4 regions of the Desulfosporosinus sp. Sb-LF genome follow, and region 2 is predicted to be linked to each of the others. Evidence: riboswitches for the same ligand, from Rfam matches in the RefSeq annotation. Region 2 holds a riboswitch; each other region holds the start of a gene.
The links. Region 2 has a riboswitch for cyclic di-GMP ahead of E4K68_RS10725 (hypothetical protein). Riboswitches for the same ligand answer to the same signal wherever they lie in the genome.

Region 1 (5,365 bases), on a different contig from region 2:
ACTGGCATGAGCCCGGTTGAATCCAATCCATGCCGCTTAAGGTTTCTTTTAAATGTGTTTACTTGACAGGGACATCATTTAAACGGGTGCCTATTTTATTCACAAAAAGTCCCTTCGCTAGGAGGGGAAAAGTAGGAGGATAAGAAAAAGGCTGTGTGTTAACCACTAAAGCAGCAGGTGACCATCATCTGCTGTACTGTAATAATCTAAACCCGTTACCATTCAGTGACCTTTGTATGGAGAATCTGTGAATCTTATTAGGCGAGTGAGCAAACGAACAATGTTTAAAGGAAAGACGCCTAAGTTAAAAGCGTCAACCTTTTTCTTTATGGTGAGCTCCGTAATTGAAAGCTAGCACTGATACCAAGCTGAGTATATACGGAATTGCAAATTTCAAACTGGCACCCACTCTCTTCTAGTTTTGGTTAATTATAAATTTTTTCAATTTTTTTAACAATATCCAAATGACTTATTCTAATAGGACTTTGGTCCTGCTACACATAATAGGCCTCTTGCTCAATACCTTTAATTACCAGATATTTAACCCTTGACCATGACTATTAGTTTTGTTAAAATAAAACCTGTCCAATAACGCGTGCCGACGTAGCTCAATTGGTAGAGCAACTGATTTGTAATCAGTAGGTTGCGGGTTCGAGTCCCATCGTTGGCTCCACACAGATTTAATCACTTTTAGCCATGTTGCATAGCAAATGATTTAAAGAATAATAAGACAGGTAAACAACTGTCTCATTATTCTTTAAATCGGAGGTTATGTAATGTGGCTAAAATTCGTTTAATGACTAAAACAGCACAATCGGCTTCAGCAAAAATGGAAGTCCATGCAGAAAAGGAATATTGCACCGACCTCTATCAACACAGCACTAAGACATACGAGGGAAGTCTTAAATTACTGGGTACTGGCTGTAAACTATCTACTCTCACAAGCGTTAGGATAGGCGATATGGACTGGGAAAATGAACTGATAGCTTATATACATACCAAGAATAAGAAGGCACAATACGCACCAATATCAAGGCAGTTGGTAGTTTCATTAAAGGAAGCAGGCTGTGGTTTGATTTATCAAGAGAAGGTCGAGGCCACTACGAAGGATAGACCAGAATTACAGCGACTACTCGAAGATTTACAAACTGGTGACACTGTGATTGTCAAGGAGTTAACAAGGGTATCACGGTTCTTATTAAAAACAATGGAAATAATAACAAAAAGCACCGCAATTCTTTGCAGTGCCTACATTTCATATGGAGCGGACGACGAGATTCGAACTCGCGATCCTCGGCTTGGGAAGCCAATGCTCTACCGCTGAGCCACGTCCGCTTGATATAACAGTGGTGCCTCAGGACGGAATCGAACCGCCGACACGAGGATTTTCAGTCCTCTGCTCTACCGACTGAGCTACCGAGGCATAATTGTAATGGTGACCCGTACGGGATTCGAACCCGTGTAACCGCCGTGAAAGGGCGGTGTCTTAGACCGCTTGACCAACGGGCCATGTTCAATGTTTAGGGTATTTCCAAACCTTGCTCACAAATATGAATTTTACAGGAAAGGTTGTCTTCTGTCAAGTACTCTTTGAGTCTTTAATAAATATTTTTTTATTTCTGTATCTAAATATTAAATTTCTTTATGGTTTCCTGCAACTCTTCTGCCAATTGAGCCAGAACCTGACTGGAAGAGGCAATTTCCTCAACCGATGCTGATTGTTCCTCCGTTGCAGCAGACACAGACTGTGTCTGTCCTGTAATGTTTCGACTAGTGTCATGAATATCAGCCACAGATGAGACTATTCTTGCGCTCCCCGCGGCCATTTGTTGAATCTCCTCTGAGATTTCCCCTACTTGCGTCGAAACATTATTAACCAAGGCAGTAATTTCATTGAATGCTTGGCCTGCTGTCTCAGCGACCATCGTCCCGAGTTTAACCTGATGCGTTCCCTCGTTGATCGATAAGACCGCTTTCTGTGTGTCTTGTTGAATGACGTGAATCAGTGAGGCAATTTGTTGTGAGGCTTCTTGCGATTGTTCTGCCAATTTACGGACTTCATCCGCTACAACAGCAAAACCCCTCCCTTGCTCCCCTGCTCGTGCAGCCTCAATTGCGGCGTTTAAAGCGAGCAGATTCGTCTGGGAAGCAATGGCTGATATGGTATCTACGATCTGTCCAATTTCCTTAGAACGTTCCCCTAGATTCAAAACCACCTCTGCTGATCCTGTCACTGTTTTTTCAATATTAATCATTTGCTGAATGGTTTTATCAATCGCCTGACTCCCTGCTACAGCTGAAAGGGCCGTGTCTTCGGAGGATTTAACGGCAACTTTGGCGTTCTCTAGCATTTGCTGTATCCCTGCTGACATTTGCTGCACAATTGCAGATGTCTCATCAACTGCATTAAGTTGTCTTTCTGCCCCTAGGGAGACTTCCATAATAGCCATAGCCACCTGTTGGGAGGCCTTTGCAGATTCTTCTGCTCCGGAACTTAGATGTTGCGATGATGCTGCAACTTGAGTTGAGGATGATGACACTTGTTGAACAAGATTTACTAGGTTATCTGTCATGGTTCTAAAAGCTCTACCAAGTTGACCTAGCTCATCTTTTGAGTTATTTTTGAGGTTACCAACTTTTAAATTACCTCTAGCTATTTCTTCAGCATTCTCAGCAATCTCAGTAATCTGTTTTGAAATCTTATTACTTAAAAAAGTGCCTAAGATAAGAGAAAATCCAAAAGCGAATAGAATGGATACTATGGTATAGATGATACTGATCTTACCCTTTTGTTTATAATCCAATTGTTTCTCATAGACAAGTTTATTAATATCATCAACCCAGTTTCCTGTTCCGATCACCCAATTATAGGGTTGAAACAATAATGTATAACTTCTTTTAGGCAAGGCTTCAGTTTGATTTGGTTTAGCAAAGGTATAGTCTGTATAACCGCCACCTGCTTGAGTACCATGAGTAATAAATTCCTGAACAAAAAATTTACCCTGACTGTCCTTGCCATCAAATCGTGACTTGCCTTCAGAGGTATCTCTTCCTAGAAGGACGACATTCATTCCGTCAGTCGTGTCAATCCAGAAATAGTTATCTTTATCAAATCTTAAATTTCTAACTAGATCAGCCGCTTTCTTTTTGGCTTCTTCTGGAGTTAACTCTCCATTTTTTTGACGGTTGTAAGTGTCTTGAACCAAACTATAAGCGGTTTGTACCTCGAGTTTAATCGTTCGATCAAATTGCTCATATAAAGTATTTCGATATTGAGTTACATTAGCTTGTTCCGTCGCGATTACATTATAAATGTTATACCCACCGAGAATCAGACCCATGATAAATGCAGTAGTCAATAACAGAAGAATCACTCGATGTTTTATTTTAGTCATACTCCCATCTCCCTTCCAAATACATCAAATTTATTGCACCTCTGATAGTAATATTATGAATTAAAACAAAAAATAAAGTCGCCACCCAGAGTAGGCATGGCGACAGAATTCCTAATTGGTATCCCGGCTATCATCACCCTATCGTGGAAGACCCGTAGCTTTGCGTCCTCAGCTTTTACTGAGTTTGCCCTTATCAAGATCCTTATGTAATTGTCGAATAATAGTATGAACATATAAATTCATCAGAAAGGTAATAGTTTTCTAATTTTTCCATTCTGTAATCGAACTATAACACATGTATCCGTAATTTAAAATACTTTTTTAACACATTCTCAACAAATTTCGTGTTAATAATTCAGATAATTCCATTATCTCCTCACTCACCATGCACCCCAAAAAATATAAGACAGTATTAAACGTTACGTCTAATACTGCCTTATCACCCATTACTATTGTAGTGCAACAAACAGGTACACACACATTTAAAACTGGTGAGCCATCCGCGACTCGAACGCGGGACACCCTGATTAAAAGTCAGGTGCTCTACCGACTGAGCTAATGGCTCAAGTAACTGTACCACGAATTAAAATATTACACGAAAACATCCTAATTGTCAAGATAGTTATTCTGAATTTATCTTAAATTGTAGATAAAGCGTATTTTATTAGAGCCTAAAAGATCTCGCCACGCACAATGGTCTGTTCTCGCCCTGGACCAATTGCGACCAACGTTGCTGGAACCCCAGTCAGCTCTTCAATCCTGAGGATGTAATTTTGAGCAGCCTGAGGTAGATCCTCAAACCGACGAACCTGAGTAATGTCTTCTTGCCAACCAGGCATTTCCTCATAGACAGGTTGACATTGTTTGAAGATCTTTTGACTCTGAGGGAATTCACGAATGATCTCTTCATTGGCTCTATATCCAACGCAGATCTTCAGCGTTTCAAGCCCCGTAAGGACATCAAGTTTTGTAACCGCAAAATCAGAGATTCCGCTTACTCGAACAGCATATCGAGCAATGACCGCATCGAACCAGCCACAACGACGCGCTCGGCCCGTCGTTGTTCCAAATTCATGGCCATTCTTCCGCATTTCTTCCCCTGTCTCATCCAGAAGTTCTGTAGGGAAAGGGCCTTCTCCGACACGAGTAGTATACGCTTTAATGACTCCGACTACTCGATTAATTCGAGTAGGTCCAATGCCTGCGCCAACACACGCTCCTCCAGCAATCGGATTAGAAGACGTAACATAGGGATATGTTCCATGATCAATATCCAGTAAAGTCCCCTGCGCACCTTCAAAGAGTACTTTCTCCCCCGCACGAATGCTTTTATCGATGGTCAATGAACCGTCCGTCACCATCGAACGAATTTGGTCGGCGTAACCCTGGTATTCTTCATAGATGTCTTCGAATTCAAGGGCTTTCTGACCGTAAACTTTAACAAACAAGTTATTTTTCTCCACCAAATTACAACGAAGTTTTTCAGCGAACTCATCTTTGTCCAAGAGATCAATGATCCGAATTCCAATTCGTGACGCCTTATCCATGTAAGAAGGGCCAATACCTCGTTTTGTCGTACCAATTTTATGTTCCCCACGAGCTTCTTCTTCCAAACCGTCAAGCACCCTGTGATAAGGCATAATCACATGGGCATTGCTACTAATCAGCAGTTTACCCGTCTTAATGCCCCGATTGGCAAGGTAACTGAGTTCCTCCAGTAAAACCTTCGGATCGATCACAACGCCATTACCTATGACACAGGTCTTGTCTGAATATAGGATTCCCGATGGAATTAGGTGAAGCTTAAACTCTTCTCCATGAGCAACAACCGTATGACCCGCATTATTTCCACCTTGATACCGAACAATTACATTTGCCTTTTCGGCTAGGAAGTCCGTAATCTTACCCTTTCCCTCGTCTCCCCACTGAGAACCAATTAACACAACAGCTGCCATATTACTATTCCCCCC
Region 2 (5,365 bases):
CTTGGCAGACGGCTCAAAATGATCAAACTGGGTCGTCTGAAGCTGGAGGAATGGGCAATTCAAGTTCGCAACTTTTCGCTGCCTTACTTCAAGCAGCCCTTGGAGGAGGGACGAATGCTTCCCAGGGGTTAACCAGTCAATTGAAAGGTTTGTCTAGCACAGCCCAGGTTAAGGGATATCATTTAGCCTCTGTTCCCCAGGCTAAGGGTGAAAACGTTGGTTCTCTTGAAAATGTTATTTATTCGATGGCCCAAAAATACGGGGTTGATCCGACCCTGATTCAGCAGGTCGTCAAAGCAGAATCAGGGTTTAATTCTAATGTAACGTCACCGGCTGGTGCTATGGGCTTAATGCAGTTAATGCCAGGGACGGCAGCTTCATATGGAGTACAGAACGCCTACGACGCGAAACAAAACCTGGATGGGGGAACACATTTCTTAAAGGACTTACTAGACCGTTTTCAGGGAGATGTTCCGATGACTTTAGCAGCTTATAATGCCGGACCGGGAGCAGTTGATAAATACCAGGGGGTTCCACCATATAAGGAAACTCAGGACTATGTGCAGAAGATTATGGCAGAGTTGAATCGAAAAAATTGGGAAGCTTAGAATTCACAGCAAGGAAGGATGGAATCGTGGTTAAGAAAACCTGGTGGATTGCTATACTTTTAGTAATCACTTTGTTATTTCTATCCGTATCGTCGGTGTTTGCGGCTACTTCTACCACGGGTTTTAAGATATGGCCGGCTATTACAACAACAGATGTTAATAAGGTTTGGACGATTTCGTTTAATGCCCCACTCTTGAGTACGAGTGTGAGTAGCGATACTGTTTACGTCACTGATAGCAAACAAACCAAGGTCGCAACAACGATTAAACTATCCCCCGATGGTCTCTCTGTAACTGTGACGCCGTCTAAAGCCTATTCGGGGGGGGATTATAACTTATATATTACGGAAGGCGTTATGTCCGAGGTTAGTGGGCAACTTAGTGAGACGATTATTGTTCCATTCTCAGTGATAGTACCTTCCGCCTTTACCTCTAGCGTAAATCTTGTAGTCACAGTTACTTACGATGTCAAACCCTCTGTTACACCTGATCTTGCAGGAAAACTATCCCTTCAAGGGCCAAGTGGCGACCGCATTGGTCCGTTTTCAAGCGATTTGTTAACAGGGAAGTATACTTTTATTATTTATGCTGATGGCGATTATTCTCTGAATTTGTTCAGCGTTGATAATGGTGTGATGAATACTCGATCTATAAAAATACCCACTATTAAAGTGCCCGCTATTAAAATTCCAACGACTGGAACAACAGCAACACCAACTGTAACGGTAAAGACTGTAAGTTTAGTTATTCCATCTAAAGCTGGAGTAGATGGCGGGAAATCAGGTTCTATCGGAGGAAGTACTAACAGGGCCAGTCTAACAGAAGAAACATGGGGTATACCTGTAAAAGTATCGAATACCACTACAACATGGACAACAACAACGGATATAAATGGGGAATTTAAGGTTTATTTGCCCACTGGTAGTTACACATTATTGGTTGATGGAAATGGACCTCAATATAAGAAACACAGCTATAAATTAACCGTAACGGCAGGTCAAATGGCTACTCCATTGGAGACCATCAATCTAGAAGACCCCATAAATAAACTGGGACTTCTGCTTGATGAGTCTAAGTCTGTGAAGGACGATGGGTCAGGCGGATTAAATGGTATTGATGCGACAACGAAAGAAATAGATGGAAGTGTTAACAGTGATGCCATAGTATATATCTATGACACGGTCCCAGCAACTCCATTTTTACTCACAACTTCTAAACCTGATAAAAATGGAAAATTTGTTGCGAAATTACCAAGTGCTCTAATAGGGAAAAAATTACAGATTAAGGTTATTGATTCTGCTGAAAACGTTTATTCACTGGATATGGAGTCTGCTATATAATTATAGGGGCAATGAGGTTGTTGCTATTCAAATTTGCTAATTTAACATAATTAATGACAACATCAAACGTAACTGTCACTGTTCTAAGTTTAAAGAAACTTCTGTTAGGAAGTGTAAAGTTTCTAAGAGAACCTTACGATATAGATAATATGTTAATCAAACAAATATAACCCTATCCGAAAAAAGCAAACCTATCGAAAGATAGGGACGCAAAGCCACGGGTCTAAGGTAATCTAAGATCGCCGGGCTACCGAACAACAAGAGTGTAGAATCCCCTCTTCGGTAACGTAGAAGGGATTTATTATTTACACATTATAATTCAATAGAGGAACCAGTAGAGAAGCAGAGAGATTTAATTACTAAAATAGGAGGTAAGAAAACATGACTGTACTGTATGCTAAGCTTCGAGTTCTTATAAAACCGTGTTTAAATTGGGGTCTAGTTGTTGGTATATTAGTTACATCGCTCATATCGAGTCTAGTAATTGACTCTAAAAGGGCTGATGCAAATACCGCAACAGCAACTCCTGGAAGTGCAGCAGTGACTACAAAATTGACCCTAACACCTCTGAAAAAGGGGGATACATTCCAATACCTAATAAATACTGCAGCAATTAGTACCCTGCCGGTTACTGGAGGAACTCTTCCAACTGGAACCACGATATATACATCTGGCAATGACATAACCGGCGTAGATGTAGATAAGTATATAGACGTTTACGAAGTGGATGGAACCAGTAATATCGTAGCCTTCAAGGAATTTAAACTAACAGCCAATAACATTGCAGCACCTGTTTTGACTACCTTACCAGTAGCGGATATCGGAGCTTCGGCAGGAAGTACAAAATTGACGTTAGTTGCAAATAACTCTGGAGATACATTCAAAGTACAAGTGGTTAGCAAAGTAACGCCACTGCCGGCCCTAGGAGCCACAGCTAGTGGAAAGGCGTATACAGCGGGTAGTGACCTAACCGGAGTAGATGCAACAACAAATAAGTATGTAAATGTTTATGAAGTGGATGGAACCGGTAAAATAGTCGCCTTCTCAGAGATCACACTGACAGCCGGCAACATTACAGCACCTGTAGTGAAAACCGCAACAGCAACTCCTGGAAGTGCAGCAGTGACTACAAAATTGACCCTAACACCTCTGAAAAAGGGGGATACATTCCAATACCTAATAAATACTGCAGCAATTAGTACCCTGCCGGTTACTGGAGGAACTCTTCCAACTGGAACCACGATATATACATCTGGCAATGACATAACCGGCGTAGATGTAGATAAGTATATAGACGTTTACGAAGTGGATGGAACCAGTAATATCGTAGCCTTCAAGGAATTTAAACTAACAGCCAATAACATTGCAGCACCTGTTTTGACTACCTTACCAGTAGCGGATATCGGAGCTTCGGCAGGAAGTACAAAATTGACGTTAGTTGCAAATAACTCTGGAGATACATTCAAAGTACAAGTGGTTAGCAAAGTAACGCCACTGCCGGCCCTAGGAGCCACAGCTAGTGGAAAGGCGTATACAGCGGGTAGTGACCTAACCGGAGTAGATGCAACAACAAATAAGTATGTAAATGTTTATGAAGTGGATGGAACCGGTAAAATAGTCGCCTTCTCAGAGATCACACTGACAGCTGGCAACATCACAGCACCTTCATTGTGATATAAATAATTTCAAAATCAACCCCTCTCTGACATTTAAGTTGCACAGCGAGATTCGCCACTTCGTGGGGTCTTCTCCCAGAAAGTGGCGAAAGTATTTTAGCATTTTTGAGGAAAAAACCTATTGGTTACAACATGGATTATTAGAGTTTTTAATAATAATCTTTGATCTTATAGACTCTTTTGATAACTAATATGAGTATTGCGAATCTTTATAAATGCTGTTATTATTAACTATACTTAATAATGACTCTAATTAAGGAGGACAAAATCATCCGCCAATTTGGAAATGTTCCCAATTTGGTGCAACTCTGAAGGCCGTTTTCGCCCTAATGTTTGTCCGAACTGTAGTGTAGTAGTGTAGCAAAGAACAATTCGTTAAGCCAGAGTAGTAAAAAGAGGTAAAAAATGGTAGAGTACTATAGTTATCTTTGGAGTACGACCTGGCCAAATTTAGTCGTACTCTTTTTGATATGGGGTGTTGTCGTTTCTCGACTGGTTTGGAAATCGGTGGGGACTTGGCGTTATGCCCGCGATGCTTGGGGTTTTCTCCTATTAGCTGGGAAGGCCTTTATATGGGTTGGGGTTTTAGGAATCTATACAAAACTGTTATTCTTTTCTCAACCAGATTGGTTAGCTCAACCAAGTTTTATCCAGGGTTCGGTTCTGGAAAAAGCCTATGATTCAGGCTTCAAAGCTTTTGCTTTAGTGGTTCGTAGCGGGACAGAACAAAAACAACTCTATGTTGACAAAAATGTCTATGACAAGCTTAAGATTGAAGATCAAGTAAAAGTGATGTATCTCCCCACTCGACGAGAAGTTGTGCGTTGTGAACTTGTGGGAAGTTTGCTTTAAGATGAAAAAACTACTATATTAAGATGGTATGAAACGCAAATTATGAATTGGGGTTATCTGATAGTTTGGAGATTACAGGGGTTTTGGGAATCGGATGACTTGATATCGAGAAAGAGGAGTGTTTATTTTGAGTTCGGAAGTATTTTTTACCAGTATGAAGACTAAAAGTGGTGAAAGCCTCTTAACAAAACTTGAGCATTTAATAATACGGGCAGGATTGCTGGATGCAATTGCACCCAAAGACCTTGTAGCGATCAAGTTGCATTTTGGAGAACGAGGGAACTTAGCTTATGTCCGTCCGCAATATGTTAGAAGAGTCGTGGATCAAGTCAAGAAGAAAGGTGGACTTCCTTTCTTAACAGATGCCAATACGCTTTACGCTGGTTCTCGTTCGAATGCTGTGGATCATTTAGAGACGGCAATTGAAAATGGTTTCGATTATTCCGTCGTGGGGGCCCCTTTGGTGATTGCCGACGGTCTTAATGGGAAAGACTATGTATCTGTGCCAGTTAATTTAAAGCATTTTGATGAAGTTAAAATTGGAAGCGCCGCAGTCCAAGCGGATGCCTTACTAGCCATTACTCATTTGAAAGGGCATGAGGCGACCGGTTTTGGAGGTACACTCAAAAATCTAGGGATGGGACTGGGTAGTCGCTCTGGTAAACAGCAGCAACATTCTGATCTTTTACCTCAAATCAATGAAGAGCTCTGCGTAGCCTGTGGCAAATGTTCAAAATGGTGTCCAGAGAAGGCTATCGTTGTAGAGGGTAAGGCTAGAATTTCAGCAGATAAATGCATCGGTTGTGGCGAGTGCACGGTCACCTGCCCAGTGCGTGCCATTGCGATTAATTGGAAGACAGAACCTGACATAATTCAGGAGAAAATTGCC
Region 3 (5,365 bases), on a different contig from region 2:
ATAGCTACCGTGTTAATGTTTATACCTATTAAAAAAGATGATGATTTACCGGTTGAAAACGTGTAGTTTAACAAATATATCGCTTTTTTCGTTGCTTTGTTGGTAGGCATATAAGGAGGAATTGTTGGCCAAGGCGGTGCGTTTATTTTAATTCCGCTGATGCTCTATGTTCTTAAAATACCTACAAGGATTGCACTTGGCACTTCAGTGGCAATAACGTTTCTTTCCGCATTGGCAGGATTCATTGGAAAGTGGGGAACGGGACAAATCCCCTTCGTAATGGCTACAGTCCTGGTTGCCGGTGCATTGATGGGGGCGCAACTGGGGGGACGTTTAAGTAGCCGGTTAAAAACGGCAAGTCTTCGAATAATTTTAAGTCTACTTATTGCTTTTACGGCTTTAAAGATGTGGTTTGAATTAAGCCCCATTGTAGGCTACCTTTTCACGATAGGGTTAGCACTTTTGATGCTAGTATTCCTTAATGCAAAAAGGAAACAAAAAGAGATAAATAAACTAACAACCAAAACTTGAGTGGACAATGGAACTCGTCTCATCCAGATAATCCATCCACTTTTCGAGAGTGACCTATGTCGGTTTCACAAAGGTTCTACCCACTGTACTCAATGTGGCCTATGTGTTGGTGCATGCCCTTCCTTTTCTTTAGAGTTACCGCAAAACACGAAAAAACCTCGGGAGATTACTCAAGAAATAACTATTAAAAGCCAAACCTACATAAAGAGCTGGCAGTGTTTGTGCCAGCTCTTTATGTAGGTTTGGCTAGACTTTTAATAAGCCATTCTAGCTGAAGTGGGATTAACTAGGTAGTGCGGTCCATCCTTACATTTTCTTACGCCATAGCCATTTAATAATATATTTGCTCAGTGATTATATAAAATATTCATATAAAAGTAGTGCACACTCATTATCATCTCTTGCTGAAAATACCATGACAAAAATCATTTCTTTAAAATTTTAAGCATAATTAAATTATTACTGCAGATATAGCCCTTTTAATAAGGGCCTTACTATTCCCCGTTGAGTTGTAAAATGGTGGTGCTGCCACATCGAAATATTCAGCGTCATCACCTTTCAGTGACTTTGCCCTTGACATTTTTATTTTTATTTATATTTTACTATATGCTAACTTACATTTTTAGTAAACACAAATGGTTAATAAATGAGACGATAATCCTGTAAACTGTGTCCAATGGCCTATGTCCTTAATACAACCAATAAAATTTAAATGGTTATTGTTTTTTGATTGCTATTCCCTAGTTTGCTTTATTCCCTATTATTAAAATTTTGATTTTATTACAATATGCATAAAAGAATCCCTGGAATGCTTAATATATCTGCTTCCAGGGATTTTAAATGATTTTTTTAAAATTGTCGGTTCTTGAGGGGGGCAAAACTCGAGGGAATCACCCCAGATGAGAATATTTATTTGGTTACTAGTACTTTATAAGGAGTACCAGCTATAGTTACATCGACGGTTTTACTTCCAGTATTCCAATTTGGAAGACTAAAATGGATTTGCATTGTATCGCCGGTGTTAACTGGATCTCCGATATTGTAAAGAGCATAAACTTCTCCAGTTGCATCGTAACCGTTAAGTTCTGGTGTTCTTCCATTGCTGTACGTAGGAATCCAACCGCCTTTAATTATGACAGAAGCTCCATTAATTTCCTTAATAACGATAGGGGTTGGGTCTAAAATAGGTTTAGGTGCAACCGCATAACTTACGGTTTTTGAAGCGGTATTTCCTGCGTTATCTGTTGCAATAACTGTAAATGTCTTATCTCCAGGAGTGCTGATATCAATTTGCGAACCCGTTGGAAGTGTTCCTGAAGAGGTGTCAATACCTGATAAAGCGTCCGTTGCAGTCCAAGTAACTGTAGGTTGCGCATCCCCAACAGTATATGCTGTAGCAATTCCGCTTATATCAATAGTCGGGGCTGTCTCATCAACTTTAACTGTAAGAGCATCGCTATAGCCGATATTACCTGCATTATCGGTAGCTGAGCCTTTAATATCGGAGTTGATGCCTTCACTCTTTGTGACAGCATCGTCAGTCTTCGCTATACCTGATAAAGCATCGGTACCATTAAACCTTACGGTAACATCTTTGTTATACCATCCATTAGCATTAAGTTGACTAGCACTAATAGGAGTCGCTGTTACAACAGGAGCTGTCAAATCAACCCCTAATTGTTGTGTAGCAACAGCTGAAACTACTCCTTCTTGCTTCGCCTGAAGAGAAAACATATGGTCGCCTTCAGTTAGAAGGTATGACGTAGATGTTATTTTAGGGTCATAATCTGACCATACACCTTTATCTAACTTCCAAGAGGATAGAATGGCAGCAGGGCTACCGGAAGTAGTGGCTGTTTTCCACGAAACAGGTATGGTTTGGCAGTTGGTCCAGCGTTGAGCCGTAATGCTTACACTTGGCGCGGTCTTTTCCGCAGGTTTTGCTGCCATAACTGATTGAACCATTCCAGTCAATAATAATGTGGTTGATAGGGTTGCTACTAACGTTTTCTTTAATTTCATTCTTTGCACCTCTTAAATTTATTTGTTTAAGAGGGTCGGTTACACTAATAGCTCCATGTGGTCTAAGTGTCCACGTACAGACCACACTTCTCAGCTCCCCTAATTTACCGAAACCAGTCGGCGTGGAACTACGATTCTTTCGTGTGTCTAAGAGATATTCAGCTTCAAGACTGACTCTCCCTCCGACTAAGATTGGTAACCCAAGTGATTATTTGCACTTGAGGGCAAGGGTCCTTTCCCTTACCTTTTTGATTGACCATGATTGCCACAGAGTGAATCAAAAGGATTCAATTCCTACACCTTCTAAGAGTTCATCTCTCGCCTACTTTTTATCTGGGGTAATCAGCATTAGACGTCTTATCAGCCCCCTTTGTGTTTGATAATGACAAAAAAGCCGGGCTATCTAGTTATAAACTAGGTAACCCGGCTGCCATTCCCCCTTAGCAAGAGATTAGGCCCGTAGCTTTGCGTCCCCATCTTTCGATGAGTTTGCTAATCATTCTCAGTGTGTGCATTTGTATTTTACTTCAAATAGTCAAAAAAATCCATATAAACCTCTCCTTGTATTGCGACAAATTTTGCGCTTCTCTAATTCTAAAACCAAAGTTCTAAGAATAACATATGTTCGATATAAACATTTTATAAAGGAGTTAGATAAATTTTGAAAACCCCATGAAACATAAAATTGCTCGTATATTCATTGCACTCTTAATAGCTTTAGCGAATGCTCTAGTAATTCTATTCCTGCAACAAGTCCCACAAAAGCAGAGGAATCAAAACAGGTCCAAACTACCACAGTTTCGTTCCTGCCGTAAGTCAAGCTCCCACACCAACTTCAGTAGTTACGCCTACCACCGTTACTCAAACGCCATACCAGATCCTAAGCCTGCCGTTACCGCTGCCCCTACAGTCACGCCCCATGTTGTGAATTCGTCTCCCCCCAAACAAACTCTTCAAACTTTGACGGTATACATAACTAAAACTGGCAAAAAGTATTATCGAGATGGATGTCAGTACTTATCAAAGAGTAAAATCTCATTAGTCTATCGGATGCAGAAAGTTAAGGATACGGGCCATGTAGTATCTGTAATCCTCCGAAGTAAAGAGACTGGAATTGGTCGATAGCTCTTGGCCAAAATGATAATGGCTAATTTATTTTGTTAGCCTATCCAGAAAAACAAACCAGTTTTCCAAGACAGCCACCCCGGCGGGTTATCGCAAATTACTATAATACCAGTGAATTTAATGGGTTGAATGTTGCCAGAGGCTTAAGCGCTGGTGGTTACGCAGCAAATAAGCCTTTAATGAAGGAAGGTGGTGCATTCCATTTATGTAGCCAAAGTGATCATTGAAAGCATAATGGATATTTGTCCTTCAAGGTTCTAGTAATATCAAAAGCTATTTGCCTAACACTTGCAAGTACAACTCCTTTTACAGGCTTATACTCGTGGAAAACATTCAATGAATTATTTCTTGAGAGATTGACATATGCTTCATCTAAGGTAGGGTCTACATGAGCACCACCATCTTGATCGGCTAGAGATAATATCAGTGTTCTTCTATTAAACTTTATATTTCCATCAGATAAAACATTCATTCCTCCCACCATTCTGAGAAAAGAATCCAAGGATTCATTTTCCTTAATTCCTCACCATTATCTAATGGGGCAACATATTCTGTTCTTCCACACAACCGATGAAGGTTAATCCGACTTCATATTTTTTACCCATGAAACTAATGCAGCCGAATTTGTCCACTTGGTGTGACTCACAATGGAGGAAAGCATTCTTTAGTACCTCCAGGTCCGCAAAACGAAGAGCCTGATTGCCACTGCGAAAGGCTGTTTCCGAATTCATTTTGTTTTCGAAGGCTGAGTGGAGCTTGTTTTGGTAGCATTCGGTAAGTCATACTTAAAAAAGTTCGTTGAGATGGTTTAGCGTTTTTGGTTTTTCCAGCGAGGCTTTACTTATGAAAGCATCAACCACTCGGTTAAAACGCTCAATCTTTCCAGTGGCCCGGGGGAATACGGTTTAGCATAAAGAAGCCGAATACCTAATTCTGAGCAGGTTCGCGCCATCCAGTGGGTACGATATTGTTTGCCATTGTCGAAGTATACCGATTCCGGCAAACCGAACTTCTGGATGGCAACCCGGAAACAATCTTCGACGATGACCTGATCGAGCGTTGGACTCATTATTCTTTATCATGAAATTTAGTTCATTAAGGCTTTTAAGAAAACCAAAAAGCACAGTCAGAATTACTTGCCCTGTGCTATGCGTTGGGTTTACTCTTTCGTCGGAGAGTTTATTCAAACCACGTTCTATGTGGTAAACATTCTTCATATACCTGACCAATTCTATAAGTAGTTATTTCTCATAGTTATTTCTCATAGGAATTTTCTTTTCACGCTTAAATCGCCAAGCAAAGTTGTGCTTACGATAACTATATTCCGGTTTGATGGCGAAACATGTCGATAAAGTGAATTAGGGACAAAAAACACCCCCACACTTCATGAGTATAGGGGAGAACCCTGTTTACAAATATAATTGACAGTTTGCCACAGTAATGATTTCAGATTCACCCCACCCAAAACATCCCTTAACTTGCCGCAGTTCTTCTTTGCCAAGATAGTACTTCTAATACGGGTTGGAGGCGAGGTGTTCATTAGGCCCGTAGCCTACATATGGGCATCATAAATTCCTTACCCTATTTCATTGCCAATAGAAAATGCCTTGGCAATTTGTTTCCCAATAACATAGTAATTTCTACTGTCGGGGGCAAATATTAAAGGTTGTATTTGTTCTATAATCGG
Region 4 (5,365 bases), on a different contig from region 2:
CTGCGCTTGCTCTGGTCTCTCTCCATCTTGGGGCACAGGATCTTCACGCTGTTTAGCTAATTTCTGCACAATCCACGCTGGAAAAGTAATCTCATGAATGCCGTTTGCCGCTCCATCCTTAGATCCTCCAGTATGATGTTCCTGACACAAAACGAGCATATTCCGCACATCTTCGGCACTGGTCATAGGCTGATTTCGCAATAATCATCAAGCATCAATCCCCCTCCTTTCGGGCATAAAAAAGACCATCGATTGACGGTTTTAGGAATAATTTAAGCAAGTTAATGAAAGAAGTTCTAGCCCCTAGTCTTTGTCGACTGGGGGCTTTATTTCGTCATGCCTCATCGTCGCTATGTGTGCTCCGTGATTAAAAGCTAAAAACAAAGTAAGCAATACTATATAGCCTAATACTAAAAAGTAGACCATGGAATCACTTCCTTAATAGACTATACGTTAAGCAATCTAGTTTTAGGGGTACTTCCTCCGTGTATTATTGGGATTTTAAACTTAAAATATGCAAAGTCCCCTGGTCATTGTGACTAAGGGGACTTCCTTCGCTTTTGCAATAAAGGGATGCCCCCAATCAAAAGAGATAGCCTCTCGATCAAACCTTCATTTTATGTGACAAACGAAAAATCCCTCACAAATATTAGTAAGGGATCGAAGATATTGCCTTACTTTGTTCAAATTGTCACAGGATGATACATAGAAAACCCTTTATCTCAGTTGAAGAACTTAAAAAAGTAATTAGCAATTAGTTCTTTGATTGAGATAGAAGTTATCCCTCCCAAAATCGTAGTTAATTTTTCTGCTTATTAATCCCATTCCCTTTAAATATCTCGTGTACATTCCTATACACCTAAAATTCATTATCCATATTCCTATTATTAATTCGCATTATAAGAATATTTAGCACAACTAATCATAATGTTGTTTGCTTTATAAATAGGAATTTATCTTTCTGACTCTAATATGGCATATTCCAATTCGTCTTCCCATGTTATATTGCCACCCTTAATATACTTACACTTTTGTATAAAATGTGCTTCCCTACGCATATTGCATTTTTCCAAAACTCTCCATGAGTCGATATTTTTAGGGTGACATAATGCACAAACTCTATGCACGTTTAATACATCAAAACTGTAATCAATTAATGCCCGTGTCATTTCTGTTGCATAACCTTTACCCCAATCTTTTTTCAATAGTAGCCAACCAATCATTACTGTATCAGTTTCATAATCTAAGTGGATTCTGGAACGTCCAATTTTTTCCTGGTCATATTTTGAAATTACTGCCATTTCAAAACTCACTTGTGGTTTTTCTTTCCAATCACATACAACTTTATTTAAATGCTTTTGGGCTTTCTCTACATTCATGACATCATTGGGCATATATCTCATTATTTCTTCATTAGAATAAAGACTCATAATAATACCCAAGTCGTTTTCATAAAATGGTCGCATTGTTAATCTTTCTGTTTCAATCATTAATTACACCTTTCAAATTTCGATTTATCAGTTTAATAAAATATTGCTTGAGAGCATCGACCCAAAGTACCGGATAGACTTTATCCAGCCTTCGGGTACGAAAGGCTTCAACCTGTTCGTTCAGTTCTTTGGCTATGATCGATACTTGACTTCGCGACATGGATTCAATGCCTAAAGACTTGGTGAGTTTCTCGATTTTCCGGGTGGATACGCCATTTACATAGGCTTCTTGAATAACGTTCAATAAGGCCAGTTCAGAGCGTTTGTCAGCTTCTGGCTATTCTCATTAATTCAGACCGATGTTCTTGTGCCATCCGGCCAAGCATTCCTAAACTATCCGGACACCGTTCCTACGGTATCCGGCCGGCGTTCTTATCTCATCCGGCCAATGGCCGGCACCTCATTGCATGGAGTTTAACATAGATTATACGGTTACGCTATCACCTCCTTCATTTTGTGGATGGTTAGGTCTCAAACTTGGACCTTTTAACTCAATTCGGTGGGCACTGTTAACCGTTTGACTTTCCCCATCTTTCACTTCTCAATCTTATGGACTGTTCTAACAGTCACACAAAAGAAAGAGAGGTATGCTAAATGAGCCGCCATAAAACAACCAATTGTACCAGCCTAAATCCAACATCAAGGCCAACAACCCAGTGTGGTCCATTGCCAGGAACAATACTCCGGATATTTATTCCACCTGGCGCAGTTATAAATCTGTTAAACCTTATTGAGGTGGCTTCTCCTAGCGGGGTCTGCTTAATCATTCTTTGCCTTTTCTAGGTGGAGGATCAAGCAGCAGCGCAATTGATGCGCAGTCAATCATTAACGCTGTTCAAGCTCTCATTTTTACATTTTCCATAGAAACAATTTGGCTTGTGGTTTATGAATTAGCTCTTCTCTCATTACTTTAAAATCTCAAACATAATCCCCTCAATTCCGGAAATACTGTTTTAGGGTAAATATTTAAGGAGGCGTTCTTTTTGAGCCATAAAGATGAAGCTACTAGAGAAGATTTGGCCAGTGAATTAGAAGAACTTAAAGATAAATATTCCAAGTTGGAACAGGCTTATAATGTGTTATTAAACCAGAACACCCAAGATCAATCATTTGGATTATTGCACACACAAAGACAACAAAATCAAATAACCTAAGTACAAAACATGATAATCCGTTTCACTAAACAAAAGGGAGAGCTGGTAGCTCTCCCTTTTACATTCTTCATAAAAACCATTTACGGGTGCTCAAACTCAGATTGACATAAAGATGAGGTCAAACTATATATTTCCATATTGCTCCACATAACTCAGCTTGTGCATATCATGTACTATCTCAAGCAAAGGAGGAAATGCAAATGGCATCCGGTGATGTAGATGATTGTTGCAGACCAAGACACCATTTTACTGAAGGAATCGCAAAACGCAAATATCCCTCCCCCCACAATTTGAGCTATGGCCTTTTTTACTAAAAAGAATCTCATCACTTGGGTTGTAGGAGAAAGAATAAACTAGTAAAACGTCGTTTCTAATCATAATGATTAATTAAATGTCATAATAAAGTAAATATACACTATAATGAAATTAGTTTGTTGTACTTCAGCATATTATGTATTATACTACGTTTCAGTGATGCTTAGGTCCTACTAAAGTAGACTTGGATGGTCCTTAGGTAATTTAATATTCTGCGATAAGGGCAAACTCAGTGAGAACTGAGGACGCAAAGCCACGGGTCTTACCTTAAGTGTTTAAGATAGCCGGGTTACCGAACGAACAAAATTCTGTCGCCGATCATTGATTTAAGGCGTCATTTTTGTTTTATAAGGGGGGAGGAAATTTCTATAAATTTTTAACCTTATATCTGTAACTAATAATGAATGGTCGCATAAAGAGACTTGCCTTATAAATCAAATATATTTTAAAACATAAGTATAGGGGTAGCAACGGGAGGAGGGTAAGACCAATGTATTGGTCGTTGGAACGCATACAAGCAAATTTCGAAACTGGCTTGACGACGAGTGTTGATCTTTTTGATAAAATTGGAGTTCTATTATTGCATAAGGGGCAGCTGGTTACAAAAGGAATACGAGATCTCCTGCAAAAACGAGAAGTTTATGTTTGGAAAGGACCGGAAAACAGCTATCAAGCTGAGAAGGTAAAATCCTTTTCAAAGGATGTGTACATAAAATTAGTAGGTTCTTTATGGGATATTTACCATAAAGCAAAGCTTATTCAACCTGAGCAGATTAAAAGTACGGTGCCACTCGTAGAAACTATTATAAATGAACTAAAACCCATAAATGTCTATTTGAATCTTAATACAGTTCGATTAGACGTAGAGACGTTTAAACATCATGATTATGGAACGTTCGTGCATAGCCTGAACGTCGCTATATTAGCAACACTGACAGGTATGCGTTTGGGATATATAGATAGGAGACTTAAGTATTTGACATTGGGGGCATTGCTTCATGACATTGGAAAGCTTAAGGTGCCAAAGGAAATCTTAAATAAACCAGGTAGTTTAACGGGTAGAGAGTTTGAGGTTATGAAACTACACCCCCTGTTTGGGATGGAAATGCTGAAATATACCCGTTTATTACCAGGAGTGCTAGCAACTATTGAAAAACATCATGAACGTTGGAATGGGACGGGATATCCAAATGGATCAAGAGGAAATAACATTCATCTCGATGCTCAAATTGTAGCAGTTAGCGACGTTTATGAAGCATTAACTGCCGATAGACCATATCGCAAAGGTCTACCGCCCTACCATGCTCTCGAAATGATTCTTGCTTGGTCAGGAAAGGACTTTAACCCGCTAGTGGTACAAGCTTTTCGAGAATCCCTCATTTTGTATCCCGAAAATGCAATCGTTACTCTCAATACCCGAGAAATGGGAGTGATCGCGGCGGTACCCTTGAAAATGCCAACTCGACCTCTTATTCGTCTTTTAATTGATAACAATGGTAGACTTCTCAATAAGGAGATATACGTAGATTTAATGCAGGATTTAACTCGGTTCATAGATCGTGTGGAATTCAAAGAAGTAGGCTGAAAAGAGATGTAGGCATTCATACTGACTAATTAGCCAAAAAATGATGATCATGATATCCAAAGGCCTCCAGCGAAATCTGGAGGCCTTAACTATTTCTCACATCTTCCACAGATACCACTTACACGTACTAATTCCCAACTATGATCCTCTCCCGAAATTTACCTTTTTTTAAACTTTGCGTCCTATAACGAAGGATATGGAAAGCACCCAGTATTGAATCTCTCATTTTCTGTAATACTAACTAAATGTGTTGCCTTGCTATGGATGGCCAAGGCCAAGTGTCCTTATAGCCAGAGATCGCGAGAAAGTCCCACTAAGGAAGAAATTATCGGGCGAATTTAAAGAGAGGATGATTATTAGATGAAGGATAGGACATTATATGGTTTTTTTGCAGGAATTATTGCGGGTATATTGGAGGGAATAGGAAATTTAATATCATATTACTCTAATTTTGCTCAAAGACGTTTACTAGACGAGATGGCTATAATTCTATTTGGTAACAAACCCATAGATAGTTTACAAACCATTACTGCTTTGACAGCACGTACTATTTTTTCTGGCCTTTTAGGTATTCTGTTTGCTCACCTCATGAAATATTTAAATGACGAACATTATTTGTTTAAGGGATGGGTCTACGGGATTAGTCTTATGGGAGTTATTTATAGTATAACAAGTATATTTAAAATGCCAGAATTAGCTTATACACACACTTATACCATCGTTTCTAACTTTCTAGGCGCCTCAATATTTGGATTAGCATTGGCAGAATCTTTGAAACGCTTACTTCTAGTAAGGGATGTGACTAAAGAGTAAAGTCTAGA

Region 1: another riboswitch for cyclic di-GMP. It lies ahead of E4K68_RS04110 (methyl-accepting chemotaxis protein); the one in region 2 lies ahead of E4K68_RS10725 (hypothetical protein).
Region 3: another riboswitch for cyclic di-GMP. It lies ahead of E4K68_RS06665 (hypothetical protein); the one in region 2 lies ahead of E4K68_RS10725 (hypothetical protein).
Region 4: another riboswitch for cyclic di-GMP. It lies ahead of E4K68_RS02120 (HD-GYP domain-containing protein); the one in region 2 lies ahead of E4K68_RS10725 (hypothetical protein).

What each region holds. Positions count from the first base shown of each region.
Region 1 covers NZ_SPQR01000002.1:275,336-280,700, forward strand. The annotation lists tRNA gene E4K68_RS04085 (tRNA-Thr) at 598-673, shown strand; tRNA gene E4K68_RS04095 (tRNA-Gly) at 1,261-1,335, opposite strand; tRNA gene E4K68_RS04100 (tRNA-Phe) at 1,348-1,423, opposite strand; tRNA gene E4K68_RS04105 (tRNA-Glu) at 1,434-1,509, opposite strand; gene E4K68_RS04110 (methyl-accepting chemotaxis protein) at 1,626-3,395, opposite strand; cyclic di-GMP riboswitch class I at 3,510-3,594, opposite strand; tRNA gene E4K68_RS04115 (tRNA-Lys) at 3,885-3,960, opposite strand; gene E4K68_RS04120 (adenylosuccinate synthase) at 4,067-5,350, opposite strand.
Region 2 covers NZ_SPQR01000006.1:156,012-161,376, forward strand. The annotation lists gene E4K68_RS10715 (lytic transglycosylase domain-containing protein) at 1-608, shown strand, start outside; gene E4K68_RS10720 (hypothetical protein) at 635-1,948, shown strand; cyclic di-GMP riboswitch class I at 2,123-2,203, shown strand; gene E4K68_RS10725 (hypothetical protein) at 2,330-3,622, shown strand; gene E4K68_RS10730 (hypothetical protein) at 4,030-4,476, shown strand; gene E4K68_RS10735 (DUF362 domain-containing protein) at 4,604-5,365, shown strand, end outside.
Region 3 covers NZ_SPQR01000004.1:34,170-39,534, forward strand. The annotation lists partial or broken gene E4K68_RS20995 (sulfite exporter TauE/SafE family protein) at 1-531, shown strand, start outside; gene E4K68_RS06665 (hypothetical protein) at 1,441-2,553, opposite strand; cyclic di-GMP riboswitch class II at 2,578-2,661, opposite strand; cyclic di-GMP riboswitch class I at 2,968-3,057, opposite strand; gene E4K68_RS06670 (hypothetical protein) at 3,226-3,678, shown strand; gene E4K68_RS06675 (hypothetical protein) at 3,899-4,150, opposite strand; gene E4K68_RS06680 (hypothetical protein) at 4,212-4,409, opposite strand; gene E4K68_RS06685 (hypothetical protein) at 4,520-4,681, opposite strand; gene E4K68_RS21385 (hypothetical protein) at 4,634-4,762, shown strand; gene E4K68_RS06690 (flavin reductase family protein) at 5,255-5,365, opposite strand, start outside.
Region 4 covers NZ_SPQR01000001.1:429,308-434,672, reverse strand. The annotation lists gene E4K68_RS02140 (hypothetical protein) at 1-201, opposite strand, end outside; gene E4K68_RS02135 (GNAT family N-acetyltransferase) at 954-1,490, opposite strand; partial or broken gene E4K68_RS02130 (transposase) at 1,540-1,755, opposite strand; gene E4K68_RS20240 (hypothetical protein) at 2,081-2,257, opposite strand; gene E4K68_RS20235 (hypothetical protein) at 2,474-2,644, shown strand; cyclic di-GMP riboswitch class I at 3,172-3,256, shown strand; gene E4K68_RS02120 (HD-GYP domain-containing protein) at 3,450-4,544, shown strand; gene E4K68_RS02115 (hypothetical protein) at 4,905-5,357, shown strand.